DNA from 2 places in the Halomonas sp. KM072 genome. Region 1 is predicted to be linked to the other one. Evidence: predicted binding sites of a transcription regulator. Region 1 holds the regulator's gene; the other holds the start of a gene.
The links. Region 1 encodes FliA, which starts transcription of late flagellar genes. Its sites were predicted from a motif close to CTAAAGTTNNNNNNNNNNCNGCCGATA; they were not measured.
Positions count from the first base shown of each region.

Region 2: RVM26_RS07835 (DUF4019 domain-containing protein) is a predicted target of FliA. The motif match lies at 5,227-5,253, and genes of this name have one in related genera.

Region 1 covers NZ_CP136132.1:3,499,637-3,515,385, forward strand. The annotation lists gene flhF (flagellar biosynthesis protein FlhF) at 1-1,568, shown strand, start outside; gene RVM26_RS16645 (hypothetical protein) at 1,565-2,164, shown strand; gene RVM26_RS16650 (flagellar protein FlhE) at 2,348-2,659, shown strand; gene RVM26_RS16655 (RNA polymerase sigma factor FliA) at 2,686-3,390, shown strand; gene RVM26_RS16660 (motility protein A) at 3,430-4,245, shown strand; gene RVM26_RS16665 (OmpA/MotB family protein) at 4,250-4,921, shown strand; gene RVM26_RS16670 (GGDEF domain-containing protein) at 4,824-5,117, shown strand; gene RVM26_RS16675 (invasion associated locus B family protein) at 5,114-5,674, opposite strand; gene RVM26_RS16680 (Crp/Fnr family transcriptional regulator) at 5,714-6,451, opposite strand; gene uvrA (excinuclease ABC subunit UvrA) at 6,581-9,424, opposite strand; gene RVM26_RS16690 (MFS transporter) at 9,609-10,988, shown strand; gene ssb (single-stranded DNA-binding protein) at 11,030-11,629, shown strand; gene RVM26_RS16700 (sugar nucleotide-binding protein) at 11,688-12,584, shown strand; gene RVM26_RS16705 (lysophospholipid acyltransferase family protein) at 12,581-13,306, shown strand; gene fabB (beta-ketoacyl-ACP synthase I) at 13,424-14,641, opposite strand; gene fabA (3-hydroxyacyl-[acyl-carrier-protein] dehydratase FabA) at 14,654-15,169, opposite strand; gene RVM26_RS16720 (putative bifunctional diguanylate cyclase/phosphodiesterase) at 15,448-15,749, shown strand, end outside.
Region 2 covers NZ_CP136132.1:1,657,049-1,672,797, reverse strand. The annotation lists gene RVM26_RS07870 (aminotransferase-like domain-containing protein) at 1-4, shown strand, start outside; gene rho (transcription termination factor Rho) at 73-1,047, shown strand; gene RVM26_RS07860 (DEAD/DEAH box helicase) at 1,098-2,294, opposite strand; gene RVM26_RS07855 (Replicative DNA helicase) at 2,489-2,911, shown strand; gene RVM26_RS07850 (YehS family protein) at 2,920-3,390, shown strand; gene RVM26_RS07845 (class I SAM-dependent DNA methyltransferase) at 3,407-4,156, opposite strand; gene RVM26_RS07840 (alternative oxidase) at 4,468-5,100, opposite strand; gene RVM26_RS07835 (DUF4019 domain-containing protein) at 5,295-5,702, shown strand; gene RVM26_RS07830 (YqaA family protein) at 5,730-6,332, opposite strand; gene RVM26_RS07825 (hypothetical protein) at 6,424-6,882, shown strand; gene RVM26_RS07820 (bifunctional transcriptional activator/DNA repair enzyme AdaA) at 6,976-7,824, shown strand; gene RVM26_RS07815 (glutaminase) at 7,859-8,779, opposite strand; gene RVM26_RS07810 (cytochrome P450 family protein) at 8,986-10,110, shown strand; gene RVM26_RS07805 (phosphodiesterase) at 10,177-11,040, opposite strand; gene RVM26_RS07800 (ABC transporter ATP-binding protein) at 11,033-12,115, opposite strand; gene RVM26_RS07795 (ABC transporter permease) at 12,171-12,956, opposite strand; gene RVM26_RS07790 (ABC transporter permease) at 12,953-13,849, opposite strand; gene RVM26_RS07785 (ABC transporter substrate-binding protein) at 13,852-14,868, opposite strand; gene RVM26_RS07780 (helix-turn-helix transcriptional regulator) at 14,865-15,749, opposite strand, start outside.

The sequences.
Region 1 (15,749 bases):
CACGCCCGGTGGCGTTGGTGACTACCGACAGCTTCCGAATTGGTGCCCATGAGCAGCTGCGGATCTATGCGCGACTGCTGGATACCCCCATGTATGCGCTGGATGTCGAGCAACCCATTGACGAGCTGGTGGGACGGCTTCAGGGCAAGCAGTGGGTAGTCATCGATACCGTCGGCATGAGCCAGCGCGATCAGCGGGTGATCGAGCAGATTGCACACCTTCAGGGGGGGCAATCCACCGTGCGTCTGGTGCTGATGTTGAATGCCGCCAGTCAGCCCGAAACGCTGGAGGAGGTCGTGTTGCGCTATCGCCAGGCAGCCAGGGCGGCTGGGGCGACGCTGGACGACTGCATCATCACCAAGCAGGATGAAGCGGGGCGCTTGGCCCCGGCGTTGGATATCGTCATGCGCCATGGCATGCGTGTGCTGTTTGGCTCCCATGGCCAGCAGGTGCCGGAAGACATGTCCGTGGCCGACCCTCAGGCGCTGATCGCTCAGGCGTTGGGCGCACAGCCCCGCGCCGTGCACCAGACCGAACCCTCGGCGCCGCTCAGCTTGCCACGCTGGTCGCGGGATGTGCTGGGGCAAGGGCGCAGGCTCTCATCGGTGCTGGCTCGACTGCGCAAACGGGTGGATGACTTTTACCTGCTGGAAGCCGCCTGGGATATCGGCGCACTGCCTAGGGTCATTCAGGATCAGCGGCTGGATGAGCTGTTGTCCGGGGCAGATGCCAATAGCCGCGCCATGGGGCTGGCCTGGTCGCCACGCCGCCAAGGGCGTGGCTGTGACTGGACGATGCCGGATGTTCGGCTGGATGAGCAGGGCCGTTGGTTGGCCCTGACGCGGCTTCAGCACCGTCAGCCTGCCGGCTGGCAGCCGCGTCTGGAAGAGTGTGGAGAAGATATGGCAGTTCACCTGCTGCCCGCTCTGCCAGAACCCGACGTGCTCACCTGGCTGCACGACCAACGTTTGACCTGGGTCAGCGCGGTGCATGCCAGCCAGCGAGTAGACTATCAGGGCGAGCGCTACGCCCTGAAGAATCTGTTTCAAGAGAGTACGCTGACCCACAGCGTCACGGTGCGTTTTCGCGGCCAGCGCATGCAGCTGTGGAATGCCTATGTCGAGGTGCAGGCCGCCTCGGGTCACGCCCTGCTGACCTGGGTGGGCGACATCCGTGACCCTGAAAGTGACAAGCGCGTCGCGCGTCGCTATTGGTTGACACCCGCCCGGTTGGGTAGCGATGTACTGTCACTGCTGGTCACCCAGCTCGAAAGCGATGGGCTGGCCGCACTGACCAAGCGAGCGTGGCAACAGCTCAAGGAAAGCGACAGTGGCGAAGTGAGTCGTGAGCTGCGCCTGTTGATGGCCAGCGGTGCAGCGGCCGTGGCAGGCCACCTCGACCTGGCCGATGATGAACCAGGCCAGGCGCTGAGAACGGATCTGGTGCGGCTGTTGGGTAGCCAGCGCAAGCGCCGGGATACGGCCCTGCTGGACGCGCTGCTGCATGTGTTGATGGCCCGAGATGCCATTCGGCAACTGGGCAGTGTCAGCCTCGAGGATGTGCTATGAATGGCCAGGATCAGGCTGCCGGGCTGAGAAAATGGGCAGATTTGCAGCGCCAGCAGCGAGGCGAGCAACCTGACGAGCCTGCGGCCGACGCGCCGAGTGTCGATACTTCCACTTCAGACAAGGAAGTGGCGCAAACGAACGTTGGCGCGGACGCTTCGGAAACCGCTCCCAAGGAGGTCGCAAGTGCGGCAGCGAACGTAACGGCCCCCCGCCCGACACGCACACTGGTCATTGTGGGGTTGAGCTCAGCGGGTGCCGTGCACGTCGACAAGGTCAAAGGTCGCTTGGCGCAGTGGGCATCGCTGGGGCGCCAGTGGGCGGGCGATCCTCAGGAGTGGGACGTCAAGGTGGCAAGCCCCGAGGCAGGGTCGATGGCTGCCTTGGCGCATCACCCTCACTGGGCGCTATGGGTGAGCAGTGACGCCGAGGCCTTCGCGAGCATGTACCGTGCCCTACGCCAGATGCGTGAGCAAGGGGGGCCGCGCCGCCTGCTGGCCCTGCACGAGCCGCACCTTCCGCGTCAGGGCTTGCTGGACAACCTGCGTGATGCCGCTGCGCACTATTTGCAAATAGAGCTGTTGCTACTGGCTCGTTGATGACCCCATGACAAGGGACCGGCAATGCCTCTACAGACGATGTTGCTACGAACATTGATCAACACCGCAAAGTGGTCAACAGTGACATGGAGCGTGTTTCTCTCCAGCGCCGCGTGGGTGTTGGTGTTATCGCTGGTTGTGGGTGAATCGGCGCGGGCAGCGACAGGTAGCTGGAGCAGTCAAATGCCCGCGGTGATGGTGGCCATGAGCGATCGGGCGAGCAGCAGCCAGGCCATCAGGCCTCCGGCGGGCATACCGCTGGGCAACGCGACATTGGCGAGGGTGCAATGGCGTTTCGAGGCGCCTGCCCATGCGCCTGTCAACGCCTGGCTATGCCATCCTGCACAATGCGTGCCTCTGAGTGGCATGCGTGGCAGCACCATGGCACTGGCAGGTCTGGAAGCCAACGCGCCGCTTCATTTGCGCTTTGCGCTGTCACCGGGGCAACGGCCCGTGCGCGTACAGGGGCTGCAGGTCATCGTGAATTATCAGTAAAGATCGTTTAGCCGTGAGGCAATAGGATGTATACAGCACAAGGCAGGATCAAGCAGAGTGAGCTGTTAACTCAATACATGCCGCTGGTGAGACGTCAGGCCTTGACACTGCAGGTCAGGTTGCCCGCCAGTATCGAGCTGGATGATTTGATTCAAGCGGGCATGGTGGGCTTGCTGGAGGCGCTAGGACGCTTTGATGCCGCACAGGGCGCGACGTTTGCCACGTTCGCCAGCCAACGCATTCGGGGCGCCATGATGGATGAACTGCGCACTCGGGACTGGCTGCCGCGCAGCGTGCGCCGCTCTGCCCGCGCAGTCGATGAAACCGTACGCCGTTTGGAGCAGGTGCTGGGCAGGCCCCCTGAAGAGGTGGAAATTGCCCGTGAGCTGGAGATGCCGCTGAGCGACTATCAACAGCTGCTCAACGACACCAATAGCGGGCAGCTACTGCCCTTCGAGGAACTGGTGGCCGATGGCGGTGAGCCAGCCGGGGACGAAGGCAGCGCCAATCGCCCTTTCGAACAACTGCTCGACGAGCAGCAGCGGCACACTCTGATCGAAGCGATCGAGGCGTTGCCCGAGCGTGAAAAACTGCTGATGGCCCTGTATTACCAGGAAGAGATGAACCTCAAAGAGGTGGGGACGGTACTGGGCGTCACCGAATCGCGGGTATCGCAACTGCATAGCCAGGCCGTCAGCCGCCTTCGTGCCCGCTTGAGCGACCACGATTGACCTTCTTATTCTCTCACGTTAACCGGCAAGGAGCCGTTGATGAACCCCTCTACGTTGATCGGCATATTTGCCAGCATGCTGTTGTTGATAAGCGTGCTGTTCTTTACCGCAGAGTCGCCAGAAAGCTTTATCAACTTGCCTGGTCTGGCCATCGTCATTACCGGTACCCTGGCGGCGACGTTCATCAGCTACCCCTTGAAGGAGGTACTGCGAGTAGTGCGCCTGGTAGGCCTGGTATTCCGCCGCGAGAACACCTATGTGCGCGATGATATCGGCGAGCTGGTGGCCATGTCGCGGTTATGGTTCAAGGGCGATGTTCGAGCGGTAGAGCGGGAGCTGGAGCATACGCGCAACCCGTTTCTGCGCACCGGTATTCAACTGGTGATTGCCAACACCAAGGAAGATGAAATTTTCGACATGCTGCGCTGGCGGATCGCACGGCTGAAGGCGCGTGAGCATGCCGAAGCGCAGATTTTCCGCACCATGGCCACCTATGCGCCGGCCTTTGGCATGATTGGTACGCTGGTGGGGCTGGTCAACATGCTGGAAGTCATGGATGCGGGCGATCTGCAGGTGATCGGTCCACGTATGGCCGTGGCGCTGCTCACCACGTTTTACGGTATTCTGCTGGCCAATCTGGTCTTCAAGCCCATTGCCGTCAAACTGGAGCGGCGGACCGAAGAGCGCCTGATCACCATGAACATGGTGCTGGAAGGCATTTCTCTCATTACCAAGCGTCGCTTGCCGTCGTTCATCGAAGAGACGTTGAACTCGTTCGTGGCCAACTACCACGACGAAATCCGTGATGCGAGCGTCAAGCCGCGCCCAGGCGTCGATTCGGCGCTGAAAGGGTAGCGCCATGCTCAATCACGAGGCACGGTTTGCGCTGGAACTGCCAGTGGCAGCGGGCGAGAGCGACGAAGGGTGGTTGACCAGTTACCTGGACGTCTTGACGCTGCTGATTACTCTGTTCGTGCTCTTGCTGGCGCTGACGCCTCCTGGCGGTGGGGAAGGGAGGGAGAGCGATGCCATGGGGCCGGCCAGTGCCATCATGGCCATGCCGTTGGCCTCATTGGCCACCGGCATTCACCCACGTCACGACGGTGTGCAGCCGCAGATGGCCGGGCTGGATATTCCGGGGGTCAGTGTCTCGCAGGGCCGTGAAGGCATCACCTTGCGCATCGACGACAGTCTTTTGTTTCCCAGCGGCAGTGATGTGCTAACGCCTCAGGGGCAAGTTGTGTTAGAAGGGCTCACATCGGTACTCCAAACGTTCGAAGGCCAAATCTCGGTGGAAGGGCATACGGATAATCTGCCCATTGCCACCCCGCGTTTCCCCTCCAACTGGGAGCTTTCAACGGGTCGCGCCATTGCCGTGGTGCGCCAGTTGGAGCGTCAGGGTATCGCCATTTCTCGTATGCGGGCGGTTGGCTATGCCGACAGCCAACCCATGGAAAGTAACGCTACCCCGGAAGGGCGAGCTGCCAACCGACGCGTTGAACTGCTGCTCAAACAGCGGGTCGAGGGGTAAAGCACTCTCTCGAGGCTATATGGCCACGCTGCATGTCAACGGGTTGGACCAGCCCATCACCGTCAGTATCGGCGTGGCGATATGGCAGCCGGGCGACAGCTGCAAGACGCTGATGTCGCGGGCCGATGTGGCCATGTACCGAGCCAAGCGCGGTGGTCGCAATCGTGTGGAAATCGCCGAGCAGCGAACCGGTTAATCTTCTGTCGTGCTCTCCTCGCACAGCTGCTGCATGCGAGCGATGGCGCTGTCTGCACCGGCAAGGCTGAAGGTCATGTACCACGGCTCCTGCTCGTTTTGGTCGAAGCCCAGGAACAGCTGCTCGCCGGTGCGCATCTGGGCCATCAGTGTGTCGAGATCGCTCAGGTAAAAGTGTGCGTAGAAGCCATCGTCGCCGCGCTCGGTGATGAACTCGGCCATGGTATCCACGATGGGCTGGTCATCGATGCGCAGCCGTGTGGGCACCAGATTGACAGCGCGGCTCTCGCCTTGCTGCTGTTCCAGCGTCACGCGCATTTCCAGCCAGGGGAGGTCGCATACCCCCTGGCTGGTATTGAGGCTCAGGGTGGCATCGGAGTAGCTGTGGGCCTCCACTGCGCGAAAATGGCGCTCTTCGCCCAGTGCCAGCGTCATGGACGACCAGTGCTGGTGAGGTTCGGCATGCTCCACGTTGAACGTGGCTGCCAGGGCGAACGGGGCGTTGCCCAGCAGGCTCCCCCCCAGTACCGCCAGCAGTGTACGGGTGTTGATGGGCATAAACGGTATCATCGTCCTCGGTCTAAAAGGCAAGGTCGCTCAGGCTTCCAGCAGCGGCCTGACGTTGTCGGTCAGGTAGCAGTCGTCGAACTCTCCTTCGGTGGACAGCGCTTCGAGATCCGGAATGGTGACATGGTGTCGGTCACGAAATACCAGGCCGTCTTCGCTGAGTGCGGTGAAGGTACGGCTGACATGCACCGGGCTCAAGCCCAGGATATCGGCCAACTGCTCCTGTGACAGGGGGAGGCGGAACTGTCCGCTGATATCGTCGTTGGTCTGGCGCAGGCGCAGATACATTTCATGTAGGAAGTGGGCCATTTTCTTGCGCGCGCTGCGCCGTGCCAGGTTGACCAGCCGTTCGGTCAGCAGCGCTTGCTGTCGGCTGGCAATGGCAAACATCACCGACGTGAGCGACAGTGACTCGCGAAAGACCTCCAGCATACGCTTGTGGGGAAAGTGACAGATCACGCCGTCACTGATCATGCGGACGTTTTCAAGGCGCTGGGAAAAAGCAAACTCCCGCAGACCGATGATGTCGCCGGGCAGAAAAACTTCCAGGATCTGACGGTCGCCGTTTTCGAGGTGGCGGTAGGAGTAGGCCCAGCCGCTGCGCAGCGTGCAAAACTCATTGGCCGGTGCCCCCATCTCCCAGAGTACCGTGCCCGCCTTGATGGACGTGGGGCTCTCTTCCAACGAGGCCAGCAGCTCTTTCTCGTCATCGGTGAGCGAGCAGTAGTGGCTAAAGTGGCGGATAATACAGCTTTTGTCCTGTTCCACAGCGTGTGTCTCCTCGCAGAAAACAACCATTGTTAAGCAGTCTCGCTGCTTACTATAAGCAGTCAGGGCCGTCTTTTCCTGAACTTTTTGGCCACTGCTCCAACGCTTGAGCAGCGGCCCATGAGACGCCTAGCGAGTGGCGCGGTTGCCACGCTCGAGTAACGGCGCCAGGAAGCGGCCCGTATGCGATACCGTCTGTTTGGCCAACTGCTCCGGCGTGCCTTCGGCGATGATCTGCCCGCCCCCGGAACCGCCTTCCGGCCCCAGGTCGATCAACCAGTCGGCCGTCTTGATGACATCCAGGTTATGCTCGATCACCACGATGGTATTGCCGTGGTCGCGCAGTCGGTGCAGCACCGTCAGCAGCTGGCGGATATCCTCGAAGTGCAGGCCGGTGGTGGGTTCATCCAGAATGTAGAGGGTTTTGCCGGTGTCACGCTTGGCCAGCTCGCGCGCCAGCTTGACCCGCTGAGCCTCGCCCCCGGAAAGCGTCGTGGCACTCTGCCCCAAACGGATGTAGGACAGCCCCACATCCATGAGCGTTTGCAAGCGCCGGGCGATGGCGGGCACGGGGCTGAAGAAGGCCAGCGCATCTTCCACCGTCATCTCCAATACCTCGTGGATGGTCTTGCCCTTGTAGTGGATATCTAGGGTTTCGCGATTGTAGCGCTTGCCCTTGCACACGTCACAAGGGACGTAGATATCCGGCAGAAAGTGCATCTCCACCTTGATCATGCCTTCGCCCTGGCAAGCTTCGCAGCGACCGCCCTTGACGTTGAAGCTGAAGCGCCCGGGTTTGTAGCCTCGGGAGCGAGCCTCCTGGGTACCGGCGAACAGCTCACGAATAGGCGTGAAAATGCCGGTATAGGTGGCCGGGTTGGAGCGCGGGGTGCGGCCGATCGGGCTCTGGTCGATGTCGATGACCTTGTCGAGCTGGTCCAGGCCTTCCACCTTCTCGTAGGGAGCCGGTGTCAGGGTGGTGGCCCGGTTGAGTTCACGGGCGGCAATCGGCATCAGCGTGCCGTTGATCAGCGTCGACTTGCCGGAGCCGGAGACGCCCGTCACGGCAATGAACAGCCCCAGTGGCAGGCTGAGGGTGACATTTTGCAGGTTGTTGCCCGTGGCACCGCGCACCACCAGTTGCTTCTCGGGATTGCCCGGGATCCGGTAAGGCGGGACGGCAATTTCGCGGCTGCCGGAGAGATACTGGCCGGTCAGCGAATTCGGGTTGTCCATCACCTGCTGCGGCGTGCCCTGGGCGACGATCTCGCCCCCATGGACACCTGCACCGGGGCCGATATCCAGCACGTGGTCCGCCGCGCGTATGGCATCTTCGTCGTGCTCGACGACGATCACGGTGTTGCCCAGGTCGCGCAGGCGCTCCAGCGTCTTGAGCAGACGGTCGTTGTCCCTCTGGTGCAGCCCGATGGAGGGTTCGTCCAGGATGTACATGACGCCCACCAGGCCAGCGCCGATCTGGCTAGCCAGACGGATACGCTGGGCCTCGCCCCCGGAGAGCGTGTCGGCGCTGCGTTCGAGGTTCAGGTAATCAAGTCCCACGTTGACCAGGAACTCCAGGCGAGCGTGGATCTCGTTGACGATCTTGTCGGCAATTTCTCCCTTGCGCCCGGGAAGCGCCAGCGCGCCGAAGTAGCGCCACGCCTCGCCAATCGGCAGGTGGACGATATCCGCGATGTTGCGGTCATCGACATACACATGGCGGGACTCCTTGCGGAGCCGTGAACCATGACAGGCGGTACAGGGCTGAACCGCAATGTACTTGGCCAGGTCGTCGCGCACCATGCTGGACTCGGTCTCCCGATAGCGGCGCTGCATGTTGGGCAGCACCCCTTCGAAGGCATGTTCACGGGTGACTTTACGGCCACGGTCGCCGACGTAGACGAAGGGGACCAGCTCGCCACCACTGCCGTTGAGGATGATATCGCGCTCGTGACGTGCCAGTTCCTGCCAGGGCGTTTCCAGCTCGAAACGGTAGTGCTTGGCCAGCGCCTGCAGCTGAGTAAAGTAATATATGTTGCGTCGGTCCCAGCCCTTGATCACGCCTTCCGCCAGGGATAGCTCGGGGTGGCTGATCAGTTTCTCCGGGTCGAAGTACTGCTGGATGCCCAGGCCGTCGCAGGTAGGACACGCCCCTGCCGGGTTGTTGAACGAAAACATGCGCGGCTCCAGCTCGGAGAGCGAATAGCCGCAAACGGGGCAGGCAAAGCGGGACGAGAAGACCAGGTCGTCCTGCTCGCCGTCCATGAAATGCACCATGGCGGTGCCGTCGGCCAGGTTCAGGGCCGTTTCGAAGGATTCCGCCAGGCGCTGGGCGATATCGTCACGTACCTTGAAACGGTCCACGACCACGCTGATATCGTGCTTCTTGCGCTTGTCCAGCGGCGCGATGTCGTCCAGTTCCAGCACCTGGCCATCGATCTGAACGCGCACGAACCCTTGAGCACGCAGTTCGGACAGCAGCTGCAAATGCTCACCTTTGCGGCCCTTGACGACCGGCGCCAGCAGCATCAAGCGGGTGCCTTCCGCCAGGTTCATGACCTGATCGACCATCTGGGAGATCGTCTGGGCTTCCAGGTCCTCGCCATGCTCTGGGCAGCGAGGGGTGCCGGCACGGGCAAACAGCAGGCGCAGGTAGTCGTAGATTTCGGTAATCGTGCCAACCGTCGACCGGGGGTTGTGAGAGGTGGATTTTTGCTCGATGGAGATGGCCGGAGAGAGCCCTTCGATGTGATCCACATCGGGCTTTTCCATCATCGAGAGGAACTGACGCGCATAGGTGGAGAGCGACTCCACATAGCGCCGCTGGCCCTCGGCGTAGAGCGTATCGAACGCCAGGGACGACTTGCCGGAGCCTGACAGGCCGGTAATCACGATCAGCTTGTCGCGGGGCAGCTCCACATCGATCTGCTTGAGGTTGTGGGTGCGGGCACCCCTGACCAGAATGCTGTCCATCAACACCTCGAATCGCGTGGCAAAAGCGTAATTATACGATTGCTGTATCCCTTCCGGCAAAATTGTCTCGCGCGGATGCGCCAAGGTGGGCATTTCATGGTTGGCGTTTCCAGCGTGCCGACAAAGCGCTAGAATGGGCGGTTATCTCAGGCCGTTCGGCCCTCTTATCGTACACAAGGGTTCTATGCGCAAGGTTTCTGCACTGTTGCTGGCCACTGAGCGCCGAGCCATCAGCGGCTTGGCCGGTCTCTATGCATCACGCATGCTGGGACTCTTCATGGTACTGCCGGTGCTGGCCCTTTATGCCGACACCCTGGAAGGGGCGACGCCGCTTCTGGTTGGCCTGGCGCTCGGTGTGTATGGCCTGACTCAGGCGGTTCTGCAGATTCCGTTCGGGTTGCTGTCGGATCGGATCGGCCGGAAACGCGTGATCGCCATTGGCCTGCTGATCTTTGCCGCAGGCAGTATCGTGGCCGCCATGGCGGACACCATTGGTGGTGTGATCGTCGGGCGGGCGCTGCAGGGGAGTGGTGCCATTGCGGCGGCGATCATGGCGCTGCTGGCCGACCAGACCCGTGAGCAGGTGCGTACCGCTGCCATGGCCACCATCGGCCTCTCCATCGGTGTGTCCTTTGCCATTGCCATGGTGCTGGGGCCCTGGTTGGCATCATGGGGAGGGCTGTCGAGCCTGTTCTGGTTCACGGCGCTGCTCACCCTGGTGGGCCTGCTGGTGCTGTGGCGCTGGGTGCCGCCTGCTCCCCGGCGTTTGCGACATCGCGATGTCGGGCTGGATCGCCAGCAATTCAAACGCGTCATTACCCGCCCAGACCTGTGGCGCCTGGACGTGTCGATCTTTGCCCTGCATCTGGTCCTCATGGCCATTTTTGTGGCCGTGCCGTTCAGGTTGCTGAACGCTGGAGTGGCGGTGGAGTACCATGGGTTGGCCTATCTGGCCATCATGGGACTGTCGTTTGTCGCCATGGTGCCGCTGGTGATCGTGGCCGAGAAACGCCAACGCATGAAGCTGATGTGCCTGCTGGCCATTGGTGCCATCGTGCTCAGCTTGGCGGCGCTTGGTCTACCGTTCTCCCAAGGGCAGGGGCTGTTTGTATGGCTGCTGGTGTTTTTTACCGGCTTCAATTTGCTGGAGGCCACCCTGCCGTCCATGCTGAGTAAGCTGGCGCCAGCCGGGGCAAAAGGCACCGCCATGGGCGTCTACTCCACCAGCCAGTTTCTGGGTGCGTTTCTAGGCGGTACTCTGGGCGGTTGGCTGGCGCACACCTGGGGGCTGGACGCGGTGTTCATCGGCTGCGCGGCGCTGGCGCTTGGCTGGTGGCTGGCCATGTGCGGCATGCCGTCACCGCCGCCGCTCTCCAGTGAGGTGGTGGCGCTGCATGATACCCAGCCCGATGCCATGGACCTGCTCATGGAGCACCTTGCCGATGTGGCCGGTGTCGAAGACGTCATGGTCGTGCCGGAAGAGCGCCTGGTGTATTTGAAAGTGAATCGCAAAGAGCTTGATCAGGCGGCACTCGCCCGATTGATTCCGCCACCGCGGTCCTGATCAATGAGAGACCATCACCGTATACGACAAGGAGCGACCTTATGGCGCGCGGTATTAACAAAGTCATTTTAATTGGTAATTTGGGCCAGGATCCGGAAGTGCGCTTCACTCCGTCCGGTACTGCAGTGGCCAACCTGAATCTGGCCACCTCTGACACCTGGATGGATCGCCAGAGCGGTCAGCGTCAGGAACGTACCGAATGGCATCGCGTGGTGTTGTTCAACAAAACGGCGGAAATTGCGCAGCAGTACCTGAAAAAAGGCTCCAAAGTCTATATCGAAGGTCGCCTGCAGACGCGCAAATGGCAGGATCAGAACGGTCAGGAACGCTACAGTACTGAAATCGTCGCCAACGACATGCAGATGCTGGATGGCCGCAGTGGTGACTACCAGGGGGGAGGGGCTCCGCAAGGTGGCTATGCCCAGCAAGCGCCGGCTCAGTCTGCGCCACCGCAGCAGCATTATCAGCAGCCACCGCAGCAGGCTCCTCAACAGGGTGGCTACGCTCCGCAACAGAATGCCGCGCCTCAGCGTGGCGGCGCGGCGCCTCAGCAGCAGCCTCCCGCGCATCAGCAAAGCAGCAGCTACGGCGCTCCGGATCCGGGTAACTTCGACGACTTTGACGACGAAATTCCGTTCTGATCGTCATGCCCCGCGGGGTGCTGCCGCGATGCTGACGGGTTGAGAAAGAGGGTCTGTCTTGAAGCTGCTAATACTGAACGCAGGGCACTGCTTGAGCCTGGCGCTGGCCCGTGAGGCGAGTCGGCGCACGGACACCGAGTTGGTGATTGAACAGGGCTTGAGTGTTTCTCCGGATCAGCTCGCGGCCATCGCGCCCGATGCGGTGATCATTCCACCGCTGTCGCATCCATTAAGCATGACGCCAGCGGATGTCTATGCCCATGCGGATGCGGTGGATCAGTGTGTCGATGCCTGCCAGGTGGCAGGCATCGCGCTGGTCTGGTGTGTGTCCGACCAGCTCTACGAAGAGGGGTTCGAGATCCCGATCGACGAGCATGTCGTGCCCGCCCCGCGCGATGAGTGCTTGCGTCGCCTGGTGCAGACTGGTGACCGTATCCGCGCGGAGTATCACCGCCACCTGATCGTGCGGCTAGGGCCACTGTTCGCCCTGGAAGGCAGCCATGCCTGGCTCAATGAAGTGATCGACAGCTTTGTGGCAGGCCAGCCCGTGCGTGCGGCAGAAGACGTGATTTTTTGTCCTACCTCGGCCGATGCCGTGGCCATGGCGCTGGTGGGGATGCTCCAGCAGCAAGCCTGCGGGGCCGATGCCTGGGGGGCGTATCACCTGGCGGGCACCGAGCCGGTCAGCGCTTTCACGTTTGCTTCCATGGTGCGTACCCAGTTGGCCACTCATCTCGAAGGGCGTGGCGAGGAGGTCGCATTGGGTGAGGTGCAAGCGTTGAACCACCATCACGATGCCAAGCTGCGGCGGGTACTGAACTGCCGCCGTGTCCTGGACGTTTTTGGGGTGCACCAGAAGCCCTGGCGATTGGAAGTCGGGCGAATGCTGGATGCCTGGTGCCTGACGCGCACCCAGCCGGAGGACGCAGGATCAGGAACAGGAGAGTCCGCTTGATGAATGTGGTACGCAGCCTGGTGTTCTATCTGGGCTATTTTTCAGCCATGCTGCTGATTGGTGTGCTGTTCTTGCCCGTGGCGCCGTTTCTTCCCCTGGCGGCGCGCTATCGTCTGTTGAACCTCTACAACTACTTCCTGATGGTCTGGTTTCGGCTGGCCTGTGGCGTACGGTACGATATTCAAGGGCGTGACCATATTCCCGCGGGGCCCTGCGTCATTCAGGCCAACCATCAGTGTGAGTGGGAAACGCTGTTCCTGCAGGTCATGAAGCCGCCGGTCTGCACCGTGCTCAAACGAGAGCTGCTGCGCATTCCCGTATTTGGCTGGGGGCTGCGTTTGCTGCGTCCCATCAGCCTGGATCGCTCCAAGCCGGCACGGGCCATGAAGCAAGTGCTGACGCAGGGGGTGGAGCGTTTGAACAGTGGGCTCTCAGTGCTGATCTTTCCGGAAGGGACCCGTGTCGACCCAGGCGTTCGCAAGCGCTACAACAAAAGCGGTAGCGTGGTGGCCTGTCGTGCCGGTGTGCCGGTGCTGCCCGTTGCGCACAATGCCGGTGAGCGTTGGCCGGGGCGGCAGTGGGTCAAGCGTCCGGGTATCCTGCGTGTACGCATTGGTCCGCCCATCGAGACCGCAGGGCGTACCCCGGATGAAGTATTGGCCGATGTGGAAGCCTGGATCGAAGGCCAGCTGAGTGAGATCTCCGAGGTGCCCAGGCCCTGAACGCCGGTGCCCTGAAGCCAGTGCCCTGAAGCCAGTGCCCTGGCAACCGGGGCACACACGCTGCACCAACACAAACGGCGCCCTTGGGCGCCGTTTGTGTTGGTCGTCGAGACCGGCTCAGCCGTTATAGCGCTGGAATACCAGGCAGGCGTTGGTGCCGCCAAAACCAAAGCTGTTGGACAGCACGCGGTCGATGGTGGCGTCATCGCGACGCTGGGTCACGATATCGAAGCCATCGGCTTGCTCGTCCAGGTGCTCGACATTGGCAGAGGCCGCCACGAAGCGGTGCTGCATCATGAGCAGCGAGTAGATGGCCTCTTGCACGCCGGTGGCGCCCAGCGAGTGACCCGTCAGCGACTTGGTAGAGCTCATGGCGGGTGTCGTGTCGCCAAAGACGCTGCGAATCGCTTTCAATTCGGCAACATCACCAACGGGAGTCGACGTGCCGTGGGTGTTGATGTAGTCGATGCTGCCATCGACGGTCGCCATGGCCTGACGCATGCAGCGCATAGCGCCTTCGCCAGAAGGGGCGACCATGTCATGGCCATCGGAGGTGGCGCCGTAGCCGACCAGCTCGCCATAGATCTTGGCGCCGCGTGCCTTGGCATGCTCCAGCTCTTCCAGCACCAGCATGCCGCCGCCGCCCGCGATGACGAAGCCATCACGTGCCTGATCATAGGGGCGAGAAGCGTGCTCAGGAGTGTCGTTATAGTGCGTCGACAAGGCCCCCATGGCATCGAAAAGGCACGATAACGTCCAGTGCTCTTCTTCACCGCCGCCCGCAAACACGACGTCCTGCTTGCCTAGCTGAATCTGCTCCATGGCGCTGCCGATGCAGTGAGCCGAGGTGGCGCAGGCAGAGGAGATGGAGTAGTTGATGCCCTTGATCTTGAACGGCGTGGCCAGACACGCCGAGACCGTGCTGCCCATGGTACGGGTGACCCGGTAAGGACCGACGCGACGCAGGCCTTTTTCACGCATGACGTCGGCGGCTTCTACCTGGTTGGCGCTGGAGGCACCGCCCGAGCCTGCGATGAGGCCGGTTCGCTCGTTGGAAACCTGCGCTTCGGTCAGGCCTGAATCTTCGATGGCTTGTGCCATAGAGATATAGGCATAGGCCGCTGCATCACCCATGAAGCGGCGCAGCTTGCGGTCGATCAATGCGTCCAGGTCGATATCGACGCTGCCGGCCACGTGGCTTCTAAAGCCGCGCTCGGCATACTCTTCCTTGAAACGAATACCGCTACGCCCGCTCTTGAGCGCGTCCAGGACCTGTTGCTGGTCGTTGCCCAGGCATGACACGATGCCAAGGCCGGTGACTACCACTCGTCGCATGGAAGCCTCCTGTTAAAAATTCGCAGTGGAGGTGAATAGGCCAACGCGCAGGTCATTAGCCTGGTAGATGTCGCGCCCGTCAACGGATACGGTGCCATCGGCAATACCCAGAATGAGCCGACGGGTAATGATGCGCTTCACGTTGATCCGGTACGTTACCTTTTTCGCATCGGGCAGAATCTGCCCGCTGAACTTGACTTCGCCACAGCCCAGGGCGCGGCCCCGGCCAGGGTGACCCAGCCAACCGAGGTAGAAACCGACCAGCTGCCACATGGCATCCAGGCCCAGGCAGCCGGGCATGACCGGGTCGCCTGGGAAGTGGCAGTCAAAGAACCACAGGTCAGGGGTGATATCCAGCTCGGCGATCAGTTCGCCCTTGCCGTGCTCACCGCCCTCTTCATGGATGTGAATGATGCGGTCAAGCATCAGCATGTTGGGGGCAGGCAGCTGTGCGTTGCCAGGGCCAAACAGCTCGCCGCGTGAGCAGGCCAGCAGTTCTTCGCGATCAAAGGAATGTTGCTTGGTCACTGAATCGTTCCGAAAGTCAAAAATGGTGGTTGCGCCTAGTCTACTTCCCGAAACCGCTGAATGCACGCCGCAGGCGTCTTATCCTGTGTTTTTAAGGCGCATCGTGACTGCCAATGACGACCATGGTCGCGTACGGATGCGGCACTCCATGCGCGAAATTGTCTAATCAACGGATGATTCACGTAATATGATCTACCCAAGCGTGGGGTAAAGGCGGCATGATGTCATGCATACCGTTGCCGACGTAGTGACTGCTGAATAGGACAACAAAAAACGCCATGTGGCTGCCTGTCTCGATGAATCGTCCTTTGGTCTGGGTGGCGCTGACTGCGCTGCCTGCCTGTGTCTGGATCCCGGATGCCGCGCTGCGCATGGTCGCGGCCAGCCTGGTCTCGCTGGGCTTGTGGGATGCCTGGAATCAGGTGCGTCAGCAGCGCCTTCGTTTGCGTCTTTCCCTGGATGCCATGGGATTGGCGGGAGACGCGATCGTGATTAGCGATGTCCAGAATCGCGTGTTGATGGTCAATCCCGCCTTTACCGACATTACTGGCTACGAAAGCCATGAAATGGTCGGTCGCAA
Region 2 (15,749 bases), 1.8 Mb from region 1:
TTAACATCCGCCGTCGAGTCACCACGAACGCGGTCAACCACGAATCCTCACTTTGACAAAACGGCTCCAACCATGACCCGCAAAACCCTAAGCCTCAAAACGAAACGGCCCCCAGAGGCCAAGCCCGCCGACACAGTGGCCGATTCCTCACCCGAAGAGCAATCACACACCGACCCCGAAAAGCGCTTTCTCAACGGCACGGCCATTCATCCTTCCCCGCGCCTTTATCTCGCCAATGGCGTTCATGAGCACAGCGTGCGGGCGATGGATTTGATTACGCCCATTGGCATGGGGCAGCGCGGGCTGATCGTGGCGCCGCCGGGGGCGGGGAAAACCACGCTGTTGAAGCATATCTGCCAGGCCGTGGCGGCGGCGTATCCCGAGATCAAGCTGTATGCCCTGCTGATCGATGAGCGCCCGGAGGAAGTGACCGATTTCAAGCGCAGCGTGACCACCGAAGTGCACGCTTCGTCGTCTGACGAAAGCTACGCCCACCATGCGCGCGTGGCCGATAACCTGCTGCAAACGGCGCGCAGGCAAGCCGGGGAAGGGCACGATGTGATGATCGTGATCGACTCATTGACGCGGCTTTCCCGGGTGCACAACGCGGGGCAGCGGGGCAGTGGCCGTACCATGTCGGGCGGGTTGGATACCCGGGCGCTGGAAATCCCCCGCAAACTGTTCGGGGCGGCACGAAACATCGAAAACGGCGGCTCGCTGACCATTCTGGCCACCGTGCTGGTGGAGACGGGAAGCCGCATGGATCAGGTGATCTTCGAGGAGTTCAAGGGCACCGGCAACATGGAGCTGGTGCTGTCGCGGGAGGTGGCCAGCCAGCGCATCTTCCCGGCACTCGATATTGCCAAAAGCAGTACCCGCCGAGAAGAGCTGTTGATCGAGGCCCACGAGATCGAAAAGGTACGCAGCCTGCGCAGAGCCTTGACGCCGCTCAAGCCAACCGACGGCGCGCAGAAGCTGCTGGCGCTGATGGAGAAGTACCCCACCAACGCCGAGCTGCTGGCGGCGTTTTCACCCGCTCAGGGGTAAGGCCTGCCACCTGCCTGCGGGCCATCACTCGCCGATGTTGCCTACAACGCCTAGCGGCTGCCTTTCTTCACATGCTTCAAATTGGAGGCCGGGACGGCCTTCTTGACCGGAAATTCCGCCACTTCCCGGCGCTCGATGAGCTGGTTCATGCGCCGTTCGATGGCACACAGGTTCTTGAAGTCGCTGATATCCACCAGCGATATGGCTTCCCCGGAGGCCCCGGCGCGGCCGGTGCGGCCAATGCGGTGGATGTACTCTTCCGGCTGGAAGGGTAAGTCGTAGTTCACCACTCGGCTCAGCTCGCCGATATCCAGCCCCCGCGCCGCGACGCCGGTGGCCACCAGGTACTTGAGTTCACCGGTTTTGAACTGGGCCAGAATCTTTTCGCGCATGGCCTGGCTTCTGCCGCCATGGATGGAGTCCGCGACGATGCCGCGTTTCTCCAGCTGGGCCACCAGCTTGGCCGCGCTGTGCTTCTTCTCGACGAAGATCAGCGCCTGGTCCCAGGCCTGTTCGTTGATCAGGTGGCTGAGCAGGGCGGATTTGGTGTCCTTGTCGACCGTGATCAGCCACTGTTCGATGGTGTCGGCGGCGCGAACGTTGGGGGTGATGGCGATGTTGGCGGCCAGGTCGGTCATCTTGCTGTCTGAAAAGCTGCGGGCGAGGGCGCGAACGTCCTGGGTCATGGTGGCTGTGAACAGCAGGTTCTGGCGCTGTTCCGGCAGGCGCACGATGATCTTGTGAATATCATCCACAAAGCCCATGTCGACCATTCTGTCCGCTTCGTCCAGCACCATGACCTGCAGCTCGTCGAAGTGCAGGGCGCGCTGATGCGCCAGGTCCAGCAGCCTGCCCGGTGTGGCCACCAGAATGTCCACGCCTTCGATCAAACGCTCCTTTTGGGGCGCGGTATCCACACCGCCATACGCGGCCATCGAGGTGAGCTGGGTATGCTTGGCGTATTGCGCCACGCTGGCGTTGACCTGTACCGCCAGCTCGCGAGTGGGCACCAGAATCAGCGCGCGGATGCGCTTGGCCCGCAGCGCTTCTGCGTTGCTGAAGCGCTCCAGCAGCGGCAGCACGAAGGCGGCGGTTTTGCCGGTGCCGGTTTGGGCGGTGGCGATGAGGTCCTTGCCCGAGAGAATCGCGGGAATGGCCTGTTCCTGGATGGGCGTGGGCGTCTGGTAACCGAGTTCGGTAATCGCCTGAACGAGGGGAGTGGATAAACCGAGTGTAGAAAAAGGCATAAGGGGCCCTGACAGCGAGTCGTAGGTGGGTCGAACGTAAAAAGTGGTGCAGCATAGCGTAAAATCGGCCCGCCGTTGCTCGAATATTGCCCGCCGCGCCACCGTACCTCGCCTTACACAAGGTATAATGCTCCCTTCCCGGCGAAGCCTGTGTGCTTTAGCCTGCTGTTTTACGTCGATAAGGTCGTGGTTTGATGATCAACACCAAAATTTACAAGGCGGTGTACGAGCTGGCTGAAAAGCTGATGAAGGCCGCGTCCAAGGATGACCGCGCCACCTTTGAGGCGCTTTACGCCGAGCTGCAGGCGATCTGCACCGAGCATGAGAACACCGAGAAAGATCACCCCGAGCAGTGGGAAACCCTGGCCGACTTCACCGAAGAGCTGGAAGACGCGCTGCCGATCTACCAAAAGGCGCTGGACAAGGCAGTGGCCAAGCAGTCGAACGACCATCTGGCCTCGATTGGCTTTTCCATGGCCACCCTGCAGGTGGAGCTGGGCGAGCCCCAGGCCGCCATCGAAAGCTTGCAGCGCGCCCAGGCCAGCGCCCAAACGATTGAAGACAACGAGCTGAAAGCAGAGATCGACGAGCTGCTGGCCACGCTCACCAACGGTTAGGAGTCCCCTTGACCAATAACGATATTTTTCGCCGTATTCGCTATGCCTTCGATTTGAAGGAAGCCACCATCGTCAATATCTTCGCCCTGGCAGAGGTGGACGTGACGCCTGCCCAGGTAACGGCCTGGCTGAAGAAGGACGAGGACGAAGCGCTGGTACCCATGAAGAACCGTGAGCTGGCGGCGTTTTTGAATGGCTTCATCAGCTTCAAGCGCGGCAAGCGCGAAGGCCCGGTGCCTGCGCCGGAAACCCAGCTGAACAACAACATGGTGTTCCAGAAGCTGCGTATTGCGCTGAACATGAAGGCCGAAGACGTGCTGGAGGTGTTCGAGCAGGTGGGGCTACCGCTCAGCCCCCACGAGCTGAGCGCGTTCTTCCGCAAGCCAAGCCACAAGAATTACCGCGAGTGCAAGGACCAGATGCTGCGCAACTTCCTGATGGGCGTGCAGCAACAGCAGCGCCCCAGCCAGGAGAGCTGACGCCTTAGATGGCACCTTAGCCGTCGCGCTTCACGCACACGAAGATGGCATTGCCAGACGCGTTGTCCCACGGGGTGATGGTCTGGTAGTCGTGTTCGAACACGTGCACCTCGAAGTAGGGCGTCAGCAGGGCGATGAGTTCGCCAAAGCTGACCGCCACCATGGGGTGCTCGTCATTCCATACCTGGGTGACCGCAGGCGTGCTTTTTTCGATACTGAGCCGCAGCGTTTGCCGTTCCCCTTGCCCCGCATAGTGCCAACCCGAACGAAACGTGAAGCGATCCTCGCCCTGCTGGGCGGTGTGCTTGACGAACAGCGCGTTGTCGATGCGCTCCTTGTCTACGCTGTTGAAGCACAGTACGCCGCCGGTGCGCAGGGCGCGGTGGGCGCTGGCGATGCAGGCGCTCAGCTTTTCCAGGTTGGCGTTGTAGTGGATGGAGTATAAAAAGCAGGTGATCAAATCCACCGGCTCATCCACCTGGAACTGGCCCATGTCTTGCAGCGAAAAGTGAGCTTCCGGGCAGCGGGTGGCCGCCAGGTCCAGCATCGGCTGGTGAATGTCCAGCCCGCTGCTGGTGTAGCCCACATCCAGAAAATGGCGCACGTGGGGGCCGGTGCCGCAGGCCAGGTCCAGGTGCTGGCTGCCCGCGTTGCCAAACAGCTGATGCAGGCGATGAATGGCGTTACTTTGCGCGCGGTAGTCGATGTCGACGCACATCAGATCGTAATAGCCGGAAAGGTCGGTGTAGAGCGCGTTGACGGACATGGTGGCCTAACGGTGAACGCTAAAGGAAAGAGGTGGCGCATGGTATACGAGCGCTTCGTATTTGAGAAGCCGGGTTTGGCTAGCCAACGGAGAGGGCGATGATACATATTCGAACGCGCCCGCCGTTTATCTGCCCGGTTCGGGTTCGAGTATTGCGGGCCGTTCGGCAGCTACCGGCTTGATCCCAATAGCTGTTTCATGCGGCTATGCCTGGGCGAGAGCTGAAAAGGCTAATATCACCGGGCCTGGCGCAGGGGCCCGGTGATGGGTTGTGGAGACAGCTTTTCACGTTAGCCGCTTACGGTAGCCCATCAAGAAAGCTGGTCGGCGAAGTCATGGTTGACGTCCCGATGGCTCGCTTCGTCGGCACGCACGGCGATCACCACGTCGCGCAACCGCGCATCCTGGGGTAGCTTCCAGTAATCGATGGCGATTTGGGGCGCCGGGATGTTTTCGTACTCGCCTCGGTCGATGCCTTCCAGGTATTCGGTGTAGCTATAGACGGCTTCCTCTTCCAGGTAGCCGACCACGCGGTGGGCGGTCTTGCTGGAGCATAAATACAGCAGGAAAAACAGATTAAAGAACATGCCTTGGGCTACGAGAATGAGGAAGCGATCGAAACGGTTGGGCTTGGCGACCTCGATAAAGGTCATCAGGTGCATGCGCTCGTTTTCCGCTTCATCCAATAGGGTACGAATCCAGCCATCATCATCCTTGATGCGCCGAATGGCATGCAAGTGCTGTATCGCCCCTCCCACCATGCCGGGCACGGCTGCCACTGTTTCCAGAATGACGGCACGATGGCCGTAACGGCCGGCAAAAAACTTGTCGGCAAAAAACCGCATGAATTTCACGACTCGGTAGGCAATGCGGTCTGACAGCCCCTGAGGTTGGTGATGTGTGTATTGTTCGCCAGGCCTCGTGTGCTCATCATGACTGTTCATGGTCTACTCCTTGCAGGTAAAATTTTAATGTATGACTTCTGTATAGCTTTTGGGTTCGTCGCTTGAGCATCTTTTTGCCACTGCGGTGAAAGATTGACGTCGCTGGCAGCAATGGGCGCTGAAATGCTAAAGAATCCTTGCGACTTTCCGATAATAAAGAGGTACGTCTTTTCTTAGCCACTAATGAGTCTGCCATGCCAAAATTACGTGCTCTGTTGTTGTCCGCTGCCTTGTTGATGCTTACCGCAACGGCTCAGGCATCTGTGCAGGCAGCAGAGGAGGCGGCGCTGGCGTGGTTGGTGAAGATCGATAATAGCGAGTATGAACAGGCATGGGAAGCCGCTTCGCCACTGCTGAGCACACCGCTTTCTGCCACTATGCTTGAACGCACCGTTGCGCTGTCGCGCAAGGACTTTGGCTCGGTGCAATCGCGCCGCCGAGTGCGCGTTTCGCAGTACACCTCCATGCCCGGCGCTGAACGGGGCGACTTCAAGGTCGTTACCTTCCAGACCCAGTTTGCCAACCGCCCCCGAGTGGTCGAGGTAGTAACCCCACATCTGGAAAACGGCACCTGGCGGGTCAGTGGTTACTATATCGAGTGAGGGATGGGCCAATCAGCCGCTAGCCCATCACTCGATCATCCCCGCCAATGCCTGCATTACCAACACGATGACCAGCACCGCGCTGCCCAGTGCGAGGCTGGTCATCAGCGCATGGCGCTTCCACAGGGTTTCAACCCGTTTGCCATAGCGTTTCACCAGCCAGGCCAGCCCGTAGTAGCGCAGCCCGCGTGAGAGCAGCGCCGCCAGCACGAATAGCAGGATAGGGTAACCGGAGAGCCCGGCGGTAATCATGGCGACCTGGAAGGGGATGGGAAGAATGCCGATGGCCAGAATCGCGGCAAACCCGTAGCGGTTGAAGAAGCCCTGAAACGCCTGATAGCTCTCCTCCATGCCCATGAGCTCGATAAACCAGGTCCCCAGCGATTGGTAGAGCACCATGCCCACGCTATAGCCCACCAGCGACGCCACCAGGCAGCCCAGCGTGGTGGCCGTGGCAATCGCCCAGATCCGCTGTTTGTTCACCGCCATCAACGGGATCAGTACCAGCTCGATGGGCACGGGCAGTATGATGGTTTCCAGAAACGAGAGGGTGGCGATCAGCCAGAGCATGTGTTTGGAGCCGTTCAAACGCTCCAGCCAGTGCTGGGTACGGGTAGAGATCAGCGCCATCGTGTCCTCCTGACGTAACTGGCATGGCCGACTGGCGTCGGCGCACATGATGAATGTGCGGGGTTGTCGTGTAGAGTAGACTGTGACTCACATGAGTGATCATCATATCGTCATCATTCCGGCAGAGCCTCATTATCTGCTCACTGCGCAGCAGGTAGCCCAGGCCAAGGCTGCGTTGTGGCAGTGGATGCCCGAGGCAGAGAGTATAGACGAGCAGGTATCGAAGCATGTGATGTTTCATGACTGTGGCAGCAACTTCGAGTACGTGCGCTGTCACCTGTGCGCGCAAGAGCTGACCCTTCCTGAGTGGCATCTCCTGATGGATCAGGATTACGACGCACAGCGTGGCTTTGCGCTCCTTCCTCAGACGCTGCCGTGCTGTGGCAGTGTCGCCAGCGTGCACCAGCTCGACTACTCCTTCCCCCAAGGGTTCGCTCGGTTTTCGCTCACGGCCATCAACCCCAGAACAGGGGCCATGAGCCCTCAACAGACCGAGTCGCTGCAAGGCCACCTGGGGCAACCCTTGCGGGTGATTTACCGGCATGTGTAGTGCGCAAGATTCGGGTAGGTGTCGGGCCTTTCACTGGGTAAGCTTTAGCGAGCATCAGCCTCTTTTTGCCCCTTTGCCCGTGAGATGGACGCGATGAACGACTACGCCCGTATCGAAAAAGCCATGGCCTTCATGGTGGCCCACGCCGCCCAGCAGCCGAGCCTGGAGGCGGTGGCCGAGCAGGTACACTTGAGTGCGTTCCATTTTCAGCGGCTGTTCAGCCGCTATGTAGGGGTGAGCCCGAAGCGCTTTTTACAAGCGTTGACGTTGGCGCGGGGCAAGCAGTTGATTGCTTCTTCCCAGAGCCTTGCCGACACCGCCGAAGCGCTGGGGCTGAGCGGCGGCTCGCGGCTTTACGATCATTTCGTGACGCTGGAGGCGGTCACGCCGGGGGAGTTCAAGCGCCAGGGGGAGGACGTGGAAATTGCTTATGGGGTTCACCCCACGCCGTTTGGCCAGGTGCTGGTCGCCACCACCCCGAGAGGCATTTGCCGCATGGGCTTTCTGGCAGCGACACCCGAAGCGGAGATTCTGGCGCAGCTGGCCGCCGAGTGGCCGCGCTGTACCTTGCGCCACCAGCCGGACACCACGCGTTACGCCGTCGAGGCGCTGTTCGAACCGCCGCGCAGCGCAGCGCCTGGGGCACTTTCGCTGCATGTGCGGGGCACCAACTTTCAGCTCAACGTATGGCGGGCACTGCTGATGATTCCGGATGGGCAGCTTGCCAGCTACTCCCACATCGCCCAGTGGCTGGGGGCGCCGAAATCGTCTCGGGCGGTGGGTAACGCGGTGGGTGCCAACCCCGTGGCGCTATGGATTCCCTGCCACCGGGTGATTCAGCAAAGCGGCGCCCTGGGTGGCTACCGCTGGGGGCTGGAGGTGAAACGCCAGGTGCAGGCCTGGGAAGTGGCCCAGCATCTGGAATCCTCGGAAAGCGCTTGAAGCGAGTGACCGGCTAGTGCCCAGCTAGCGCACGCTAATGTCCAAATATGGACCAGCCCGTGCGTTGCACGAACATCTCCAGGGCGCGCACCCCCAGAAGGCTGTTGCCGTAGCTATCCAGCCCCGGCGACCAGACGGCCAGCGAGCCGCGCCCCGGCGCAATGGCCAGAATGCCGCCGCCCACGCCGCTCTTGCCCGGCAAGCCCACACGGAAAGCAAACTCCCCCGAGGCATCGTAGTGGCCACACATCATCATCAATGAGTTGATTCGGCGTGCCCGCTGGGGCGACACCACCCGCAGGTTGCTGGGGCGGTTGACGCCGTCGGAAGCCAGAAACAGCCCGGCGTGGGCCAGTTGCTCGCAGCTCATGGCGATGGCGCACTGGTGAAAGTAGGTGCCAAGCACTTTGTCCACGTCGTGGCGCAGCCGCCCAAAGGCTTTCATGAAGTGCGCCAGCGAGGCGTTACGGTCCTTGTGCTGCATTTCCGAGGCGGCGACCTGATGGTCGAAGCAGATGCTGTTGTCGTCGGCGATATAGCGCACGAAGCTCAATATTTCGGCCAGGGTTTCCTTGGGGGCGTGGCCCATCATGATGGCGTCTACCACCGCAATGGCCCCGGCATTGATGAACGGGTTGCGCGGTTTACCGCTCTCGTGTTCCAGCTGCACGATGGAGTTGAAGGGGTCGCCGGAGGGTTCGCGGCCGACGTTGGACCACAGCGCATCGCCGAGCTTGCCCAGGGCAATGGTCAGGGTGAAAACCTTGGAAATACTCTGAATCGAGAACGGCGTGGTGGCGCAGCCCGTCGAGAAGCGCTCGCCCTCTACGGTGGCCAGGCTGATGGCAAACTGGTTGGGATCGACCTGGGCCAGTTGGGGAATGTAGTCGGCCACCTTGCCGCGCTCGGTGGCGTGGGATAGCTCGTCAGCAATCTCGTTCAGTAGCGTTTGCATCTCGGGCGTCGTTGTTTGGCAGCGGGAGCCGCTACCCTAGCGGAAAAAAGCCCAGCTGTCTGCTGGCGGCAGCCCGCTGAGGCGCTGCGCAATAACCTTGATAACCCTTTGAGTTGATAAACATGCTGTTTGCAGTGGGAGCCCTTGCAGCGGGGCCGGTGGCATCTACACTGCAGCCTGAACCCTGCCCGGTCAAAGGAGGTTTCATGGATAGGATATCCAACGCGGGGCCGCTGATGCTCAAGGTGCCGATGAAGTCCATGGCGGTGGTGCTGGACCCCGCCGATGCCAACGATGTGCTGGAGCATACGCCCACCCCCTTTTCACCCAATGAGCAGGCCAAGCACAGTGCCCTCAGCCACTTCGAGCCGGGGTTCTCGCTGATTTCCGAAGGAGAGGCCCGCGAGCAGCGCAGGGCGCTGAACGAGCGGGTTCTGCAAAGCGATTGTCCTCACCATGATGCTTCCCAGGCGTTCGTGCAGGTGGTGCAGGAAGAGGTCACGGCGCTGCTGGAGCGGGTCGCCACCCGCTATGACGAGCTGGATTGGCCGACCTTTCTGCTGACCTGGGACCGCATCGTTCGTCGCGTGGTGCTGGGCGACGCCGCCGCCGATGACCGCGTACTGACCGAGGAGCTGACTGCTCTGCGCAAAGCGGCCAACTGGGGCTTTTTGCGCCCCAAGCGCCAGCGCCTGCGCAAGCGCTTCGAGCAGCGCCTGGCGTATTACCTGCGTGAAGCGGCACCCGGCAGCCTGATGTCTGCGCTGGCTCCGCAGTGCCCTGGCCGAGAGCAGGCACCGTTGCAGCAGGTGCCTCAATGGCTGTTTGCCTTCGAGCCGGCGGGCATGGCGACCTTCCGCGCCCTGGCGCTGCTCAGCGCGCATCCTGATGTCGCGGCGCAGGCGCTGGCCAAAGCGCAACAGGGCCACCCGCTGGACGATTTCAAGGCCACCCTGTTGGAAGCGCTACGCCTGTGGCCCACCACGCCGCTGCTGCTGCGCCAGACCACCCAGCCAACCCAGTGGCAGGCGGGCACCATGCCCGCCAATACTTCGGTACTGATTCACGCACCCTACTTTCATCGCGACGAGCGCTACCTGCACGCCGCCCATCGCTTCACCCCCGAGCTCTGGCTGACGCCGGAAGGCCATAGCCACACCCAAACGCCTTGGCCGCTGGTGCCGTTCAGCGGTGGGCCGGGTATCTGCCCCGGCAGGCATGTGGTGCTGCTGGTGACCAGCCACTGCCTGGCTGCCCTGTTGGGGCAGGCCAGCATCGTACTTCATCCCCCGGAAAAGCTCTCCGCAGAGGCCCCATGCCGGGCCTGCTGAGCCCGTTCCATTTGCGCTTTCGGGTGCATCGTCGCCAAGCGACATCAGAGGCGAGTCGATAGAGCATTAGTCGATCAGCCCGTGCTCGTCGTAAAACGGGAAAGGCCCAGGATAGCGCTCGATGAACCCCTGGTGCGTCACCATGCCATTGGTCGCTGACCATTGGTGAAGCAGGTAACCGGGCGGCTCCATTTGAAAGTGAGCGGGGCCGCCTGGAGTAAGATCCAGGCTGACCTGGTGGGAAACCCCCGGGCAGCTAATGGCCAGGGTACGGGCAAAGCGCGCTTGAATTGAGCGGTGCAGATGCCCGCATAGCACGCGCTCGACCTGGGCATGGCGAGCAATGACGCTGGCCAGGGCGTCTGGATGCTTCAGCGGCTGAGCGTCCATATGTCCAATGCCGCTCATGAACGGATGATGATGCACCATCACCAGCGTTGGTTTGTGGGGTTGCTGGGCAAGCGTTGCCTCCAGCCAATGCAGGCTCTCCTCGCTGAGTTTCCCGTGGGGTTTACCGGGAACAGAAGAATCGAGCCCCACGAGCCGCACCGGATACTCCTCCACCACCCACTGCACGGCGTCGCGGTTCTGAAACAGATAGTGATGTTCGGGAAATGCGGCGCGTAGGTGAGCGCGGTCGTCATGATTGCCGGGAATCAGATACACGGGCAGCGTCAACTCGGCAAGAATCTGCTTGAAGGTAGCGTACTCGTCAGGCTGGCCAAAATCGACCAGGTCACCGGTGATGAGTACCAGGTCAGGCCTAGGGGCGAGCTGGTTGAGCGTGTCGATGGCGTGACTCAGCGCACGGGCGGTATCCACCTGGCGATAGGAGCGTTTGCCGCCCGCCTTGATATGTGGGTCGCTGATCTGTGCGATGAGACATGAAGAAGGGTCGGGTATCGTAGTGTCGAATCCGTCATTAGCCATTGACCACCTCCTGAGTGCGTACCGAAGGCGTAGGCCTGTCGGGATGAAAAAGTACGTGGGCGGGTAGCGCAAGGCTAATGATGGCATCGTGGGAGTAGCGCTGGCGGGAAGAGGCTTCGACCTGAAGGGGGGCAGCGCCACCGGTGTCGACCATCAATCGTTGCGTCTGACCCAGAAAAATGCTTTGTACTACCTTGCCGCGTATGTCCGCTTGGGCAGCGGGGACGACCTGTATGTCTTCAGGGCGGCAGTAGACCGTGGAAACTCCCGTCAAATGCGGGGCCACGAGTTCGCCACCGTGGACGGCCAGCCCGCCATCGGCGCGGGTAGTGATCACCTCCAGGCAGTTGACCGCGCCAATGAAATCGGCCACGAAGGCATTGGCAGGCTGATGGTAAATTTCTTGAGGAGAGCCCAACTGAGCAATGCGGCCAGCCTGCATGACGGCGATGCGATCACCCAGGGCCATTGCTTCGTCCTGGTCGTGGGTGACGTAGACGGCGGTAGTGCCCAGCTCACGCAAGAGCTGGCCAATTTCGATCCGTAACCGATCGCGTAATTTGGCGTCCAGAGCGGCCAGTGGTTCATCGAACAGAAGTACTTTTGGCCTTACGGCAATGGCACGGGCGAGCGCCACACGCTGCCTCTGGCCTCCAGAGAGGGCGTCGATACGCCGCTCTCCAAAGCCTTGCAAGTCCACCATGCGCATGACGTCATCGAGTCTTTGCTCAATCTCGGCGCGGGGGAGACGCTGTATTTTCAAGCCGTAGGCAATATTGTCGGCCACGCTCATGTTGGGGAATAGCGCGTAGTTTTGAAACACCATGCCCACATCGCGTTTCTCGATTGGTAACGCCGTGACGTCGCGCTTGCCAAACTGAACGCGTCCACCCTTGTCGGGGCTCTCCAGGCCGCTGATGATGCGCAGGGTCGTTGTTTTGCCACAGCCTGATGGCCCAAGCAGGACGAGGGTTTCGCCTGCTTCGACGTGCAGGTCCAGTGGTTGCAGGGCCGTGTTGCCGCCAGCGAAGGTGCGGCTGCACTGGGTCAGGGTAATGCTGACAGATGAACTCATGTTGGTTTCTCGCATCAAGCAATCAGGCGTTAATGGTAGTGGTAGGCTCGGTCGTTCAGTGGCGTCGGGTGAGCTTGCCAGCCCACTGAATCGCCACTAGCAGCGGTACGACCATGACAAGAAAGATCAACGTATAGGCCGAGCCCACTTCCAGGCGCATGGAGGCGTAGCTGTCGGCCAGGCCGACAGGCAGTGTCTTGGTCAGTGGCGTATGCAGCATCCAGGTAATGTTGAATTCGCCAATCGACAGGGTCACCACCATCAATGCGCCTGCCAGAATGCCGCTCATGCTGTTAGGGATGACTACGCCGAAAAAGCGTTGCCTGAAATTTGCGCCCAAACTAGCCGCAGCCTCCTCCAGTTGAGGAAGCTTGGCGGTTTGCATGACGGCAAGCACTGCACGCACCATGAACGGGAGCGTAAAGAGCACGTGGCCCACCAGGATGAATAACCAGCTGCTCCGAAACTCACGATAGCTGCCATACGCCAGCAGCAGCGCCAGGGCGGTGGCCAGCCCAGGGACAGCCACCGGTAACAGCAGTAATTCTTCAATGGCGTTGGCCCAGCGCCGACGGCTGCGCAGCAGGCCATAAGCCGCTGGTACACCAATCACGACCGTGATCAGCAAGCAGGCAAGTGCCAGTTGGATGGAGAGCAAGATGGTGTCGGCATAGAGTTGCCAGACCTCGTTTACCCAGCGCAGGGTCAACCCACTCTCCAACCCCAAGAAGTAATTTTCGGTCAGCCCCGCCACCACCGACATGGCAACGGGTACGATCATGAACAGGCACACTAGTAGGGTGAAGCTCAGCTGAAGCGTGAAGCGTAGGCGAGATTTCATGCCGAAGCCCCCAGATTGCCGCCAGCCAGCCTGCTAGCAAGACTCAGTGCCAGCCAGGTGATGACGCCCAGCACGACGGAGAGGGCGGCTGCCATGGCGAAATTGGCGTAGTTGGTGAATTCACCGTAGATGTTGAGGGGCAGAATGCTCAGGCGTGTGCCAAGCGTAAATGCCGTACCAAAGGCGCCCATGCTGGTCGCAAAACAGATGGCGCCGGTGGACAGCAACGCGGGGGCGATGCCGGGTACGATGACGTCCTTGGTGACTTGCCAGGTGTTGGCGCCCAGTGATCGGGCGGCTTCCTCGAGGCTTCTATCCAGGTTGTCACAGGCGGCCATCACGGTGGTGATCACGCGGGGAATCGAGAAGTAGAGGTAACCGATGAACAGCCCGGCCAGCGAGTAAGCGAACATCCAGCGCTCACCAAACAGCCACAGGCTGGTTTGTGCCAGTGCCCCTTGTCGTCCTCCCAGCATGATGACCAGAAACCCCACGACGACGCCCGGGAAGGCCAGCGGAAACGTGAGAATCGCCACTAGGACCGATTTGCCGAAAAAGTGATGGCGAGCGAGAAAGAAACCGGCAATGCCCGCGATGGCCACCGCCGTGAAGGAGACAATTAGCGAAATACCGATGGTGTTTGCCAAACTGATCAAATACTGGCGATGGGTGAGAATGGTGAGATAGGCGCTGATGCCACTACTGCGGTCTGCTTCGGCCCCCATGACGATCAGTCGAGAAAAAGGCAGTAACCAGAAGGCGCAGAAGATGACCAGCGCTGGCAGCAAGGTCAGCAGCGCGGGAAGGTAAAGACGTAATGCATGACCTGAGCCACCTGGTCGTTGACGCAAGTAAGAAGCAGCCCCTGAGGGCTGCCTGGATGCCGCAGTCATGATTAACGCACCTCCGACAGATACCGCTCGGAGAAGCTGCGCTGGGCAGCCGCCATGGCGGTGTAGTCGACGGCTTCGGCGCGGGCGTAATCGCTATCCGGTAAGAAGACTTCCCGAGCTTCGGCGGAGATGGCGCTTTCACGTACCGGGCGTAGATAAGCATCGGCCCATACGGCTTGACCCTGGTCGGAAAGCACGAAATCGAGCACCCGTTGGCCGTTCTCCGGGTTCGGACCCTCTTTGACCAAGCTCATCACGTAAGGTACGACTACGCTACCTTCTTCAGGAATGACGAACGCCACGTTGGCCCCATCGCCATGACGAGCACGGTAGGCGTTGAAGTCGTAATCCAGCAGAATGGGAATTTCACCGGAAATTACACGCGCATAACTGGTTTGCTTGGGCACGATGGGGGCGTTGTTGGCGAGTTCGTTGAAGTAGTCGATTGCCGGCGTAAAGTCATCGAGGTCACCACCCATGGCCAGGTTGACCGCCACGGCTCCTACATAACCCACGAAAGCGCTGGCGGGGTCGAGATAACCCACCATGCCGCGATATTCGGGCTTGAGCAGGTCTTCCCAGGATGTGGGTACCGGTGCGCCATCCAGGGCATCGACATTGACCATGAAGCCAAGGGTGCCGGAGTGAATGGCGAACCAGTTACCCTCGGGGTCCTTCAGACCTTCCGGAATCTCATCCCAATGGGCGGGCTGATAGGGTGTCACCACGTTCTCTTCCATGGCTTGAATGCCAAAGGTCACGCCATAGTAGACGACATCGGCTACCGGGCTACCGGCTTCCGCCACCAGTTGGGCGAGTGATTGGCCAGAATTCTTGTTGTCCTGAGGAACGCGTATGCCGGTTTCCTGTTCGATCAATCGCAGTTGAGTGCCCCAATCCGCCCATTCCGGTGGGCAGTTGTAGCAAATGGCGCTATCGCTGGACTGAGCAAAAACGCCCCCCGATGCACTGATCACTGTCGTGGCGAATACCGCTTGATAAAGACGCTTGAGATTCATGATGTGCTCCTCTGAGAAGTGCCTAACGTGGACTTGCTGGGTGTCGGCATAGCGACGCTTTCGCCCTCACGCAGTGCGTAGGGCAGGGGAGCAGGGATACAGTTCTCTCCCCGAATCTTGGCTAACAGAACATGAACGGCGGTGCGACCGATCTCGGCACGGGGTTGCTCGATGGTGCAAAGTGAAGGGTAGAGGTGTTTGCCCAGGGCAATCCCATCGAAGCCCATGACGGATAGATCGCCGGGTACACTAAAGCCCCCGCGCTGTAGTTCGCCCATCAGGCTGATGGCGAGCAGATCATTGGTACAGATCACGGCCGTGAGCGCATTCACACCCGACAGCTCCGGCATCAGGCTGGCGAGGTCTGCTTGGGTATGACGCGCCATTTCCACCAGAGGGCGAGCTTCGAGCCCTGCCTGGGCCATGGCATGGCAGTAGCCTGCATATCGCTGTTTCGCTCGGTCCGACTGAAGCAACGGGCCCGCCACCATGCCAATGCGCGAGTGACCCAAGGCCATCAGATGTTGGGTAGCATCCATACCGGCAGCGTGATTATCGACGCCAATCGAGTCGAAACCGCTGTCGGCAGGTGGGTTATAGACCAGCAGGCAGGGGGTGTTTTCCAGCCGCAGCTTCTCCAATACAGCGCTATTGCCAGCATCGGCAACGGTGAGTACCAAGCCGTCGACGCGCTGGCGCAGCATCTCTTCGACGATGTCACTCTCGCGCCCTGGCGAGTATTCACTGGTGGTTACCAGCAATGAGTAACCGCACGTGCGGGCAGCCACTTCCATGGCTTGCAACTGCTCTGCAAATACCGGGTTATCGAGACTGGGAACCATCACGCCGATCATCAGGGTGGCTTGGGAGCGCAGCTGTTG